3 regions of the Alishewanella maricola genome follow, and region 1 is predicted to be linked to each of the others. Evidence: predicted binding sites of a transcription regulator. Region 1 holds the regulator's gene; each other region holds the start of a gene.
What was found. Region 1 encodes FNR, which switches genes on or off when oxygen is low (the NO sensors DNR and NnrR bind a similar motif). Its sites were predicted from a motif close to TTGATCTAGATCAA; they were not measured.
Positions count from the first base shown of each region.

Region 2: the regulator FNR is predicted to act here: its motif matches at 2,533-2,546, upstream of JAO78_RS03275 (HP1242/YdcH family protein).
Region 3: the regulator FNR is predicted to act here: its motif matches at 3,058-3,071, upstream of JAO78_RS00780 (high-potential iron-sulfur protein).

Region 1 is NZ_JAEINI020000004.1:340,036-345,080, reverse strand. Features, by position in the region: gene JAO78_RS08680 (heavy metal translocating P-type ATPase) at 1-639, shown strand, start outside; gene ccoS (cbb3-type cytochrome oxidase assembly protein CcoS) at 636-815, shown strand; gene JAO78_RS08670 (sulfite exporter TauE/SafE family protein) at 805-1,479, shown strand; gene fnr (fumarate/nitrate reduction transcriptional regulator Fnr) at 1,515-2,219, shown strand; gene uspE (universal stress protein UspE) at 2,317-3,249, shown strand; gene ttcA (tRNA 2-thiocytidine(32) synthetase TtcA) at 3,318-4,238, shown strand; gene JAO78_RS08650 (glucosaminidase domain-containing protein) at 4,440-5,045, opposite strand, start outside.
Region 2 is NZ_JAEINI020000001.1:668,841-673,885, reverse strand. Features, by position in the region: gene JAO78_RS03290 (cation diffusion facilitator family transporter) at 1-499, shown strand, start outside; gene JAO78_RS03285 (GGDEF domain-containing protein) at 568-1,719, shown strand; gene JAO78_RS03280 (DsrE family protein) at 1,731-2,279, opposite strand; gene JAO78_RS03275 (HP1242/YdcH family protein) at 2,615-2,866, shown strand; gene JAO78_RS03270 (AraC family transcriptional regulator) at 2,965-3,864, opposite strand; gene exaC (acetaldehyde dehydrogenase ExaC) at 4,024-5,045, shown strand, end outside.
Region 3 is NZ_JAEINI020000001.1:151,144-156,188, forward strand. Features, by position in the region: gene typA (translational GTPase TypA) at 1-1,506, shown strand, start outside; gene JAO78_RS00775 (DUF819 family protein) at 1,569-2,807, opposite strand; gene JAO78_RS00780 (high-potential iron-sulfur protein) at 3,127-3,417, shown strand; gene JAO78_RS00785 (substrate-binding domain-containing protein) at 3,745-4,773, shown strand; gene pstC (phosphate ABC transporter permease subunit PstC) at 4,977-5,045, shown strand, end outside.

The DNA of each region.
Region 1 (5,045 bases):
GGCCAGCAACTCAAAGTGGGCAGCGCACAATTTTGTGGCGTACCAGCAGAGCCAGAATGGCAGGTGTATTTTACTCTCGATAACCAACTGCAAGCCAAGTTGCAACTCGTCGATAAATTACGCGAAGAAGCGACGGCGTTAATTCAGCAACTTCAGCAGCAAGGCTATAAACTGGGGATGTTAACCGGTGATCACTCGGTACAAGCAGAACAATTAACCGCAGCGTTAAAACTCGACTTTATGCACAAAGGCTGCAGCCCTGAAGATAAAGTCACCGAGATCCAACAATTAATCGCAACAGGTGCCAAAGTGCTGATGCTGGGTGACGGTATTAACGATAGTCCGAGCTTTAACGCTGCGCATATTTCAGTTGCGGTGCAATCTGGCACCGATTTATCGAAAAACCAAGCAGATGTGGTATTTTTAAAAGCCGATTTACGCTTATTACAAAACCTTCTTCAAGGTGGCAAACAAACCGCCCGGGTGATCAAACAGAACCTTGGCTGGTCAGTGGGCTACAATCTGGTTATTATCCCTCTAGCCGTTGCGGGTTTTGTTTCCCCTTACATTGCCGTGATTGGCATGTCGTTTAGCTCGCTGTTAGTGGTATCCAATTCATTGAGGTTACTGAAAAAATGAGCATTATCTATGTACTGATCCCGATTGCCATCCTGTTTGTGGCTATTGGCATTGGTATCTTCTTTTGGGCGGTGCGCTCAAAGCAATTTGAAGATTTAGAAAAAGAAGGCTTAAGTATCTTGTTCGACGAAGATAAGCCCAAAGCGACACCACCGAACAAGCCTGATGAACATTGATTATGTCGCGGCGCTGCTGATTGGCTTTTTAGGCAGCAGCCATTGTTTAGTCATGTGCGGTGGTATTGTTGCCGCCTTACAATTTGCCATGCCTGCCCAAAGTGCTTGGCAAAAGTTTCGCTTACAACTGTTGTTAAGCCTTGGCCGCTTGATTACTTATGCCTGCTTTGGTGGCCTTGTTGGTTATTTTGGTGCGACCGCTATGGGCATTACCGGGGCCACTTTTATTGGGTTACGTTTATTGGCCGGCTTATTATTGCTGGCGATGGCGCTGTATATTGCGAGACTTTGGTTTGGTTTAACACGCTTAGAGCGCGCAGGGCAAGGTTTGTGGCGCTTTATCCAACCTTATACCAAACGCTTATTACCGCTTGATAGCAGTGGTAAAGCCTTAAGCTATGGCATGTTATGGGGCTTTTTGCCTTGTGGTTTGGTTTATTCGACCCTTAGTTGGAGTTTAGCCAGCGGCAGTGCCAGTAGCGGTGCACTGATCATGTTACTTTTTGGCGTCGGCACCTTACCGGCGTTACTGGTATTTGGCTCCGCGGCTAATAGCCTAGTCAAACTAAAAAACCAATTATGGTTTCGTTACAGTGCGGCATTATTGTTAGCGGTTTATGGTATTTACACAATATGGCTTGCTTTGCATAGACTAGTTTTTTAAGCTGTTACCCTATTAAGGGTAAAAGGGTGTGTGTGATGCAACGTTCAGCTATAAATTGTCAGGATTGCGGTTTTAGTCAACTGTGTTTACCGTTTTCGCTCAGTGAGCAAGAAATGAGCAAACTTGATGATATTATTCAGCGAAAACGCCCTTTGCACAAAGGCGATATGTTGTTTGAAAGCGGTAACGAGCTTAAATCGCTGTATGCCATCCGCACGGGTTCTTTTAAAACCTTTACGCTCACCTCACAAGGTGAGCAGCAAATCACCGGCTTTCATTTACCTGGCGATGTCATTGGTTTTGACGCCATCAATACTGAAAAACATGCCAGCTATGCTGAAGCCTTAGAAACCGGTATGATTTGTGAAATACCCTATCAAAACCTTGAAAATCTGTTAAGTCAATTACCTAAACTACGCCAGCAAATGATGCGTTTAATGAGCCAAGATATTCAATCTGATCAACAAATGATGTTGCTGTTAAATCGTAAAACCGCAGAGCAAAAATTGGCAACTTTTTTAAATCATTTGGCTTCTCGTTATGGCAATCGTGGTTTTTCTGAAAAAGCCTTCCGGCTCAGTATGACCCGCAGCGACATTGGTAATTATTTGGGCTTGACCGTAGAAACCATCAGCCGTTTGCTGAGTAAAATGCACAAAGATGAAATCATTCAAGTTGATGGCAAACTTATCACCATTTTGGATGCTCCCAGCTTAACCGCGCTTTCAGGCCAATGTTAACTCCCCTTAACTTGATATAGCACAAACATAAATCCCTATTAATCGCTTATCTTGGTCTACACTTAGATAAGCTGATTGACTTAAGAGGGAAGCTTTAATGTCTATTTACAATAATGTGTTAGTGGTTTTAGATCCGAGCGCTGATGAGCAAAAAGCGCTCGATAGAGCCATCGAACTTGCCCGCAAACAAGGCTGTCAACTGACCGCTTTTCTTAGTGTTTATGAATTCTCTTACGAGATGACCACCATGTTATCGGGTGACGAGCGCGAATCGATGAAACAGTCGGTGATTAAAGATCGCGAGCTTTGGGTCAAAACCTTTTTAGAACAACCCAGCGCCTTGGGTTTAAACATCAAAATGCACGTGGTTTGGCACAATCGCCCCTTTGAAGCCGTAGTGAAAACCGTCTTAGATAATAATTATGATCTGGTGATCAAAGGGACGCATGATCATGATGTTTTAAAATCGATGATTTTTACGCCGACCGATTGGCATATTTTGCGTAAATGTCCTTGCCCAGTATTGTTAGTTAAAGATCATGCTTGGCCTGCTAAAGGCAATATCATTGCTGCCGTTAATGCGGGTAGTGAGCAAGAGCATCACCTGTCATTAAATCAACGAGTGATCCACAAAGCACAACAAATGTCGCAATTACTCGATGCTAGGGTGCATTTAGTCAATGCCTACCCCGGCACCCCGGTGAATATCGCAATTGAGATCCCCGAGTTTAATCCACAAGAATACAATGACACCCTACGCCGCCATCATAAAGATGCGATATTAAGTCTGGCCGAAAAACATCAAATTAGTAACGAGCAATGTCATGTGTTAGAAGGTATGCCCGAAGACGTGATCCCGAAACTGGCCAAAAAGCTGGATGCCGAAATGGTCATTATCGGCACTATTGGGCGTACGGGCTTATCCGCGGCGATCATTGGTAATACCGCTGAACATGTCATCGACCGCCTAGATTGCGATGTATTAGCCATGAAACCGGCTGACTTTATTTGTCCGCTTGAAAAAAGCTAACTATCAGACTTTGGTAAAGGCGCGAGGTTGGGTATAATGAGCGCCTTTTTTCTGGCGGGTAGTTACTGATGTCGCACGCAGCACAAGCAAAAGCTCAATACAATCTGAACAAATTACACAAAAGATTGCGCCGGGGTGTGGGTCAAGCCATTGCTGATTTCGGCATGATTGAAGAAGGTGATAAGATCATGGTCTGCCTTTCTGGCGGCAAAGACTCTTACACCATGCTCGATATCCTGATGAATTTACAGCAATCCGCGCCGGTAAATTTTAGCCTTATTGCTGTTAACCTCGATCAAAAACAACCTGGCTTCCCTGCTGAGGTATTACCTCAGTATTTAAACCAGCTGGGTATTGAATATCTGATTGTTACTGAAGATACCTACTCGATAGTCAAAGATAAAATTCCAGAGGGTAAAACCACCTGTTCGCTGTGTTCACGTTTGCGCCGGGGCATTTTATATCGTACTGCAAAAGAGCTGGGCGCCACTAAAATTGCGTTAGGCCATCATCGTGATGATATGCTTGAAACCCTGTTTTTAAACATGTTTTATGGTGGCAAGATGAAGTCGATGCCGCCTAAACTGGTCAGTGACAACGGTGAACATATCGTGATCCGACCTTTAGCTTATTGCAAAGAAAAAGACATTGAAAAATACGCTGTCGCGCGTGAGTTTCCGATCATCCCTTGTAACCTTTGTGGCTCACAAGACGGCCTGCAGCGCCAAGTGGTCAAAGAAATGCTGCAAGATTGGGATAAACGCTTTCCTGGGCGCATCGAGACCATGTTTCAAGCCATGCAAAACATCGTGCCATCACATTTAGCAGATAAATCGCTGTTTAATTTCGCAGGGCTGACGAAGGGCGACGCTTTAGCGACTGAGGGTGATTTAGCATTTGATAAAGCGACCATCCCCAGCATTCCGGTTGGCTTAGAAATAGATAACGAAGATGAACAGCCGCTGCTACAAGCGGTTGAGTTAAACTAACTCCTTGATTATCTCTGCGCTTTAACTTGGCATCATGCTGTTAGAGCGCAGCTTTTCACATCGGCATTGCAGCGCGATATACCAGCCTGCCTTTGATAACCAAGCTGCACCTTGGCTTATGCGCATTCTGGCTGCTTAGCTGTGATGTCCAGCTAAAACCATACCCAACAGCACATCGCAGCGCAGGAAATAGCAATCAGCTTAATCTTCTAAAAAACGTCGATTGTAACGGATCATGGCGGTTATCTCTTCGATGTACTCTTCACCACGTTCAGAATAAGCATGCAACCCATGCGCCAATGCTTCACCACGTAAGGGGCGATCCTCTTCACGCAACTTCCAGCGGATTTGGCGTAACGACTCATAGGTATGAAAAGTATTCAGATTATAAAAATAACTGCTAATCGCTGCGGCGGCATCTTCAAATCGGGCCACTTCGTGAAACTGATCTTCAGCACGATTTAATGGCACGAGGCCACAGCCCTCCCGAAAGCACCATTGCCCAAAAAAGTTATAGCCTTCCACGGCAAAACGACTAGTGCCCCAAGCCGACTCATTGGCTGCCTGCATTAAGACTAAACTCTCCGGAATAATATCCACGCGCAACAGTAATTCTTGCAGCGATGCCATATCCGTTTCAGTAATATCTAAGCGGAACTCATCATACAAACTATAAAGAAAGGCATATTCGTCGATATGTAAGCGCATATTCTTACGCTTTTTATCTTCAATTTCTAATAATTGCTCGCGCAATAACAGCAAGCGTTGATTTTCGCGACGCACGTGAGGGCGCAAATAATCAAAAAA
Region 2 (5,045 bases), on a different contig from region 1:
TCTGACCTATGCGCAATCAAAAAACAGCATGAACATCAAAGCCGCCTTTTTGCATAATGTCTCCGATGCTCTCGCCTCCGTTGCAGTGGTTATCGCCGGCACCTTAATTTTACTTTATCAATGGTACTGGGTGGATACCTTGTTGACACTGCTGATTGCTGGCTATGTGCTATGGCAAGGCTTTAGCATGCTGCCTAAAGCTATCCATTTATTGATGGATGGCACACCTGAGCATATAAACATCCCACAGGTTATTGCGGCCATGCAAGCGTTAGATGGCGTAACAAACGTGCACCATGTGCATATCTGGCAAGTCGATGAACAGCACAGTGCGCTTGAAGCGCATGTTGTGGTGGAAAACATTGATGTGGCAGAACTGGAGAAAATAAAAACCACCTTAAAAGCACTATTAGCCCGTGAGTTTCGTATAGGTCATACCACCTTAGAATTTGAGCATGCCACCCTGACTAACTGCAATAACGCGCAAGTTTGTCATTAATTTTGTTATGCTTGTAATGAGATTTTTAAAGCGGACTCGTCACTTCTTTGCCTTGTCCTGAGGAATACATGCATTTACCCACTGTTGTGATATTAGCTCTGGTAATAAACCTGATCGTGGGTTTTTATTTGTACTTACTTTATCGGCGCAAACCCAAAGATCGCTGCTTTCGACTTTGGTCATTCTCATCCATCAGTTTTGTGCTGGGTGGCACGCTCGTTGCCTTACGCCCTTATGATATTGCCGCGTTTTTCACCTTCTTTGTTGCTGATTGCTTGTTGTTATTGGCGCCAATATTGGTGCTGGCGGGGCTCATTCAATTTTCACGTTTTCGCTATACGCGGCGGCGGCGCCAACAAGCTTTTGCGCTATTAGCATTGACCGCAGTCGCTTTATTAAGCGTACATCAACACCCCGGTATCTTGAGTGTGCTAATCGCACTGGCTATTGGTATCACCTTTTGTTTATGTGCTATTTTGCTTCAAAAATCGGTAATTACCGAGCCCACCTTTACCCGCACCTTACAAGGTATTTTTCTACTGCATGCGCTAACCATGTTTACCCAAGTAATGTTGATCCTTTGGCAATGGCAATCATTAAACAGTAATGGCTTACCCGAAAGCTCTGTTTATACTCTGCTAAGTCATATTTTATTGACCACCTTTACCGCCCTATTGCTACCCTGGTTATGCTTTTTGAAACTAGAACGCAAGCTCACCTTAAAGTCGCAACGCGATGGCTTAACCAAATTGGCCAATCGTGAGCATTTTTTCAATCAGGTGGAACGTTATTGGCAACAACAGCGGCCTTTGCCTGCCGTATTAATGATGATCGATATCGATTTCTTTAAAAAAATTAACGATAAATTTGGCCATGCGGTAGGCGATAGCGCTATAAAAGCCGTGGCACAGTTGTTATCAAAACAATTACGTTGTAACGATATTATTGGCCGCATTGGTGGTGAAGAATATGCTGCACTACTTATCGATCTAGATGAGGCCACCGCACTCAAAATTAGCCAACGACTCTGTGAACAAGTTGAAAAACAACTGCAATTTGTGGCTGATGCCAAGGTCGAACTGACCATCAGTATCGGTTTAGTGTATGTAGATACCTCACAACACGACTACGTGAGTGCGCTAAAAGCCGCAGATGAAGCGCTTTACAGCAGCAAGCGTGCTGGCAGAAATACCGTAACCCTCGGCGCAGTTGGGCTTTGACATCAAGAATTTTAGAATGGATTAATGGCAAAACCTTGCTGTTGCAATAGCACCTGAGCAGTCATCGCAGAAAGCGCCATATTTACACCGGGTAGCAAGTCAGCATTACTGATGCCATTAGCAGCAGCACTTTGCCCACAAAGGTAAAATTTGACTCCCTTTTCCTGTAGTTGTGCGATAGCAGTGGCGCTGCTATTTTTTAGTCCATCTTTATTGGCGGCATAAAATTCTGGGTTCGTCATCTCTAAAGAGGCACTGCCATGCACTACCACGGCCAGCTGAATATTTTCTATAGGCACACCCGCTGCAACATGCATATTGATAAATCGAGCCGCACTTTCTATCGACCGATTTAGCTTGCCTGGTTCTGCCGCTTTAGCGACGTCGAAAGCCAGCTTAAATACCGTATTGGCGGGCACCGGTTCAGTTTGTTGCACAGGTGCTGTCGGCCCGAAATCGTTAAACACGGGGCCGGTTTTAAAATTGTCCAGCTGCGCAGCTAAGGCATTTTCAGTGCAAAGCAATAAGGGGATTAATAAAAGAAAACGGTGTATTTGCATGGGAGTGTCCAACGATTGTTTATAAAGACTATACCTAGCACCCGCGTAATCAACAAGCCTAAAGAACATCAGTTTAAGCCGGTGAGCGCGCAACATTGAGCAAGTAGTCAAACGAAAAAACCGCTTTCAATGCGTTATCCAATACTTGTCAGAACCGTCTGCATCCAAAGTTCTATTAGCCCGGCGGTTAACTATTGAACGGTTTTTTTAAAATCAACATTTAAAGCCTGCCCCTGTGGTTTCAAACAACGCTGTGACCGAGATCAATAAACCTTATTTAATTTACGCCTATACTTATCAGAGTAAGACAGTAATTAATCGCATAAGGAAATAATATGACGCTTGAAAAACATAGCTTTCTCAGTGAGTTTCCCGATCATCACCATACTATTCGCCATTTAAAGATGCATGATCGGCACTTTGCCAAGTTATTTGATGAATACAACGACTTAGATCACGAAGTATTTAGTATTGAATCTGCCGGTATCCCTACTACGGATGACAATTTAGAGCAGAAAAAAATGCGCCGTGTTCAGCTTAAAGACTCGCTGCTTGCCATGGTAAAAAAAGAAGAAGCCGCGCAATAACACCAAGCCAAATAATCTTATTAACCACAGCTACGCTTAACAAAAAAGCGTCACTGTGGTTTTGCAGTTTTCGGCATCGCTAGCCGTTTTCGCGGCGGCTAATTGGCTTTAGCGATATGGATAGGCGCTGCCCCAAAGGTTTGTTTAAACACCCGGCTAAAGTGGCTTGGGTTATTAAAGCCTAACTGATAACACACTTGGCTTATCCGCTCGCCAGTTTGCAGTAACCGATAAGCCTGTTGTAAGCGCAATTGCTGCTGCCACTGCGCTGGGGTTACCCCAAAAGCTAATTTAAACTGCTGATAAAATTTACTGCGGCTCATGCAGGCAATTTTGCATAACGTTTCAATTTGAATATCTTCGCTCAGGTGTTGCTCAATATAGTTCAGCACATTACCCAGCGGTGTTGTTTGGTTGTTTTGCTTACAACTGGCCAACAGTAATTCGCGGCTTTGCTGCTGCAATAAACGGGTAATCAATTCGTTTAACGACAATTCAATTAAATAGTCACGGTGCTGCTCGTTTTCACTGAACAGCGTGATCATTTTTTGCAGTAACTGCTGCGTTTGCGAATTATGCTGGCCGTGTACCAGTTTCGGCACATAATGAAAAAAATCGCTATGGCTAATTTCTTGTTTGAAATTCAACGCATCGGCCACCTTACGAATTTTATCGGTACTGATTTCAATGGCAAGGCAGGTAGTGGGTTGTTGCAGTGATGCCTCTGGAAAGTCGATAAGTACCTTTTGCCCAGGCGCCAGCACAAAAGATTGATGCGGTAAGAACGCGCTGTGGTATTGGCAATCGGCGACATGCATGACTTTTTTGCCCGTTAGCATACCGCAAAACAATAACTCGCTAGAGTGTAGCGCCACCTGCTGCGCATCTTGATAGGTGTCATAAATACTGAGTTCAGCATGCTCACCGGCAAAGCTCACTTTGTTTTCAACAAGCACATTAATGCGTTGGCGTTTTTGGGTGAGTACCGATGTTGTCATAGTCTCCCTCTGTTTGGACAAATAGACAAAAAATCTGGACTAGCAAGCAAGCGTGTTGAACACAGCTCCGCTAATGTGAACCTATGGCGGCTAAAAAACAATAACTTCCCGCCAGATTTAGGTAATGAATTACTAAACTATTTAGACAAAGGATAGACTATGATTTATGCAAATCCAGGTACAGCGGGTGCCTTAGTTAACTTTAAAGCGCAATATGGTAACTATATTGGTGGTGAATGGGTCGCCCCCATTAAAGGCCAGTATTTTGATAACAAAAGCCCGGTAAACGGCAAGGTGTTTTGCCAGATCCCTCGTTCGAGTAAAGAAGATATCGAATTAGCGCTCGACAAAGCGCATCTCGCTAAAGCCGCCTGGGGTAGTACCTCTGTAGCGGCACGCAGTAACATTTTACTGAAGATTGCTGATCGTATGGAGCAAAACCTAGAGATGTTAGCCGTCGCGGAATCTTGGGATAACGGCAAAGCCATTCGTGAAACCCTGGCCGCCGATATACCACTGGCAATTGATCACTTCCGTTATTTTGCTGGGTGTATACGCGCCCAAGAAGGCAGTATTGGCGAGATTGACGAAACCACTGTTGCCTACCATTTTCATGAACCACTGGGCGTGGTTGGCCAAATTATTCCGTGGAACTTCCCGATTTTAATGGCCGCATGGAAACTTGGGCCAGCACTGGCGGCCGGTAACTGTGTGGTATTAAAACCTGCCGAACAAACGCCCGCCTCTATTTTAGTGTTAATGGAATTAATCGGCGACTTACTGCCAGCCGGGGTGCTGAATGTGGTCAATGGCTTTGGCAAAGAAGCCGGAGAAGCCCTCGCAACCAGCAGCCGTATTGCCAAAATTGCGTTTACCGGCTCTACGCCTGTTGGCTCGCACATTTTAAAGTGTGCAGCAGAAAATATTATTCCGTCTACCGTTGAGCTTGGCGGTAAATCGCCAAATATCTTTTTTAACGATGTGATGGATAAAGACGATTCATTTCTTAGCAAAGCGATTGAAGGTGCGGTGTTGGCCTACTTTAACCAAGGTGAAGTTTGCACTTGCCCGTCACGGCTGTTTATTCAGGAAGACATTTACGAGCAATTTATTGCGCGCATTTTAGAGCGCACACTACAAATTAAGCGCGGCAACCCACTGGATAGCGAAACCATGGTCGG
Region 3 (5,045 bases), on a different contig from region 1:
CCCATGCCACAAACGCGTTTCGTAACACAAAAAGCCTTCGCTCATGGTTTAAAGCCTATCGTTGTTATCAATAAAGTTGATAAGCCAGGTGCTCGTGTAGATTGGGTTATCGACCAAGTTTTCGATTTATTCGATAACTTAGGCGCTTCTGATGATCAATTAGACTTCCCGATTGTTTATGCGTCAGGTCTGAATGGCTGGGCTTCATTAGAAGCCGACGTTAAAAAAGACGACATCACAGATTTATTTGAAGCTATCGTCAAGTATGTTGCCCCTCCAGCCGTTGAATTAAATGGCGAAACTCAATTACAGGTTTCTCAGTTAGATTACTCTAGCTACTTAGGCATTATCGGTATCGGCCGTATCAAGCGTGGTTCATTAAAACCGAACCAGCAAGTGACGATTGTGAGTGCTGATGGTACCAAGCGTAACGGTAAAGTAGGCCAAGTATTCGGTTACTTAGGCTTAGAGCGTATCGAAACACAAGAAGCGCAAGCGGGTGATATTGTTGCCTTTACCGGCTTAGGCGAATTAAAAATTTCTGACACCATTTGTAGCACCACTAAGGTTGAACCTTTACCGGCGTTACAAGTTGATGAGCCCACCGTTACCATGACTTTCCAAGTCAACACTTCACCTTTCGCGGGTAAAGAAGGTAAGTTTGTGACTTCACGTCAGATTTTAGAGCGTTTACAAAACGAACTGAAACACAACGTAGCTTTACGCGTTGAAGAAACCGAAGACGGTGACAAATTCAAAGTGTCAGGCCGTGGTGAATTACACTTAGGTGTATTAATTGAAAACATGCGTCGTGAAGGTTTTGAGTTAGCGGTTTCTCGGCCAGAAGTGATTATGAAAACCATAGACGGCGTGAAAATGGAACCTATGGAAAACGTGACCATTGACTGTGAAGAACAGCATCAAGGTACCATCATGGAAAAGATGGGCGAACGTAAAGCCGAAATGACCAACATGCAACCAGATGGTAAAGGTCGTAACCGTATGGACTTTCTGATGCCAAGCCGCGGTCTAATCGGTTTCCGTACTGAATTTATGACGATTACTTCTGGTACCGGTTTGATGTACCACAGCTTTGACCATTATGGCCCGCATAAAGGCGGTTCTATCGGTCAACGTATGAACGGCGTGATGATCTCCAATGCGATGGGTAAAGCCGCGGGTTATGCGATTTTCTCTTTGCAAGAGCGCGGCCGTATGTTTATCGGTCATGCTGAAGAAGTGTATGAAGGTCAGGTTATTGGTATTCATAGTCGTAGCAACGATCTGACGGTTAACTGTTTAAAAGGCAAGCAGTTAACTAACGTACGTGCTTCAGGTACTGACGAAGCGATCAACTTAGTCCCACCTATTCGTTATGCTTTAGAGCAAGCGTTAGAGTTTATTGACGACGATGAATTAGTTGAAGTGACGCCAAAGTCAATCCGGATCCGTAAGCGTCATTTAACGGAAAACGACCGTAAGCGTGCAAATCGTAAAGCCGATTAATCGGTAGAGCCGTAATAAAAAAGCCAGCGAAAGCTGGCTTTTTTTATGTGTAGAAAGCAACCTTAAGGCGCAGCAAACTGCAGCATAAGCCCACACAGGTAAGCACCATAAGTGCCGACACCATAACCGAGTACCGCTAATAATACCCCGACCGGCGCGAGTGACGGGTGAAAGGCCGCTGCGACAATGGGAGCCGAGGCCGCACCCCCGACATTCGCTTGGCTGCCCACAGCCAGATAAAACAATGGCGCTTTAATCCACTTTGCCACAATGACCAGTAAACCGGCATGAATGGCCATCCACACTACGCCAACTACAAACATAATGGGGTAATCTAAAATAGCGCGGATATCCATTTGCATACCAATACTGGCCACCAGTATATATAAAAACACTGAAGCCATTTTAGATGCGCCTACGGCTTCCAGTTTTCTGAGTTTGGTGTTCGATAATAATAACCCCAGCGTCGTGGCTACCACCACCAACCAGAAAAAGGTACTGGTCAGGCTGTACATGGCTAATTGTGGCGCTTCTTTGGCTATCCAAGGCGCAATACCATCGGCAGCAAAATGTGCTATGGCTGTGGCACCAAAACCTACCGCAATAATCAACATCAAATCATGCAGTTGCGGTATCCGTGCATGCTGCGCTTGATAGTGTTCGATACGTTGTTTTAACTCGCGAATGGCGCTGGTGTCCGCTCCGGTTTTCTTATCAAAACTCTCAGCGCGACTGGCCCAAATTAATAACACCGCCATCCAAATATTCGCCATGATCACGTCAACGGTGATCATCACCGAAAAAATCGTGTTATCCACTTCAAACACTTCTTTCATCGCGGTTTGATTGGCGCCACCACCAATCCAGCTACCGGCAATGGTGGTCATGCCACGCCAAATATCGCCACCTAGGGCATCAGGCGCAAGGCTACCAACAATTAATAACGCGATGGGCCCACCGATCATAATGCCCAAGGTACCTGTGAAAAACATAATTAAGGCTTTAGGCCCTAGCCCTAAAATCGCTTTAAAGTCGACGCTTAATGTAAACAGCACCAAGCTAGCGGGGAGTAAGTAACGTGAAGCGACATGATAAATCGACGAGCCTTCTGCATCGATTAACCCAAAAGTATTTAACAGTGACGGTAAAAAATAGCAAAGTAACAAGGCGGGAACAAAACGATAAAACGCTTGGCAATAACGGTGACTGCTGTGGCTGGTATAAAATACCACCCCCAGAATGACCGTAATGACGCCAAATAACACAGCATCATTGTTAAACAGAACAGCAGAGTTTTGCATGGTGTGGTTTTCCTGAAGTCTTTTGCTTCCTATTACGTCTTAAAACAACAATAACGCAGACAGGGTGGGGCTGGCTAGCATGCGTTTTTGATCGCTATTGAAAAATCGACCAAAGCGGTAAAAACGAGGTTTGATGGCGGTGAGGGCTGCAAAGCAAAAATTTATGCGCTAATAAATACGAAATCATCTACACTGAATTTAGCATGGCAATAGTTAAACCAAAGATGGCGTGGCACAACTCAGTGGAAACTTGATGCTTATCAAATCCACAACGCGCATTCATCAGTATTATAATAAGCAACAATGCAGGAGAAACAACATGAATAATATTAATCGTCGCAATTTTTTCAAGATCTCTGCCGGTGCAGTGATTGGTATGACCGTGGGTGGCGTTAGCTTAAGAGCTTTTGCTGCCGAGCCGGTAAAGTTAGATGATCCATTAGCGGCCGCAATGAAATACACGCACAAGTCTGAGAAAGCCGATCAGAAATGTGCAAACTGTAGTTTAGCGCAAGGCGCCGATGGTGATGAATGGCGCCCATGTGCTATTTTCCCAGGTAAATTAGTGGCCTCTGAAGGCTGGTGTTCTGCTTGGGTTAAAAAAGCTTAACGCAAGCGGCACAAGTGTTTGAGCCTAGTGAAGTCAACCGGTGTTAACTTTACTAGGCTTATATTGTTGAGTTTTTTTAGACAGTAAGCTTAACAAAAAAGCTTTATTTTTATCTTTTGTGTAAATGTGATCCACTATTTTGATCTGTTAATGGCAGATATTGCGACCCCGTAGCCTGTTTCTAAATTCACTCTTTTAAAGCGCGTCTCTCACGACAATACTGATATAGATAAATGACAATATTTTTTGCATTGTCATATTTATGCAATACAACCTTGGCACACTGACCTCGTTGAACATAAACCCATGCAATTGAGGATTGAATCTATGCAGGTCAAATCGTTTTCTAAGTTGGCTCTAATCACTGCTTTAAGTATCAGTTTTGCGGCAACTGCGCAAAGTGCCCGTGACACCATTCAAATTGCTGGCTCGTCTACCGTGCTGCCATTCTCATCTATTGCGGCAGAAGAATTTGGCAATAACTTTGCTCAGTTCAAGACGCCTGTTGTGGGCTCAGGCGGTTCTTCAGGTGGTTTGCGTCAGTTTTGCCAAGGCGTTGGTACCAATACTATTGATGTAGCAAACTCATCGCGGAAAATTCGCCCTGCGGAAGTAGAGGCGTGTAACGCCAATGGTGTTAAAAATATTATTGAAGTGAAAATAGGCTACGACGGTATTGTATTTGCCTCACGAGTGGATGCCGGAACCTTTGCTTTAAAACCTGAACATGTTTTTCTAGCGCAAGCAGCGCAAGTGCCACAAAACGGTAAAATGGTGGCGAACCCTTACTCACGTTGGTCGCAAATTGATAAGTCATTACCTGATCAAAGTATCTTGTTAGCCATCCCCGGTTCTAACCATGGTACGCGCGAAGTGTACGAAGAAAAAGTGGTTTTAGAAGGGTGTAAGTCTTTGCCTGAAATCAAAACCATGTCAAAGGATCAGCAGGGTGAATTTTGTTTAGCCATGCGTACTGACGGTGCCGTAGTTGAAATTGCGGGTGACTACACTGAAACCTTAGCGCGTTTACAAGCACAAAAAGACGCGGTGGGCGTATTTGGTTTAAGCTTCTATGAATCAAACCGTGATCGCATCAAAGTTGCTACAGTTGACGGTGTTGTTCCAACGGTAGAAAACATTATTTCTGGTGCTTATCCGGTTTCTCGGCCACTGTTTTTCTATGTGAAAGGCGAGCATATTGGCGTGATCCCTGGTTTACAGCAATTTGCTGAATACTTTGTATCGGATGCGGCCTCGGGTGAAGCCAGCCCGCTAGAATTTGCCGGTCTGATCCCATTGGCGGATGACGAGCGTGCTGAAATTTTAGCGGCGATTCGTAGTAAAAAGTCACTGTAATTTCAGTATTCTAATAAAACCACCGCAAGGTTAATGCAGGTCAGTTAAGCCTCACCGCTAACTGATCAGCATACTTGTAAAGGTGGTTTTTTTTAGTTTGTGCTAAACAATAGGGTTGTTTGCTGTGACTGTCATAAAACTGCAACTTTAGCGCGTTATCCTGCCCCCCACTTAATTGTCCTCTGTGCGAAAGCGGAGCTTTGATGAATAATCTGTCTTTAATTTTTGTACTGCTGATCTTCATGGCGATTGCCTATCAATTTGGCATGACT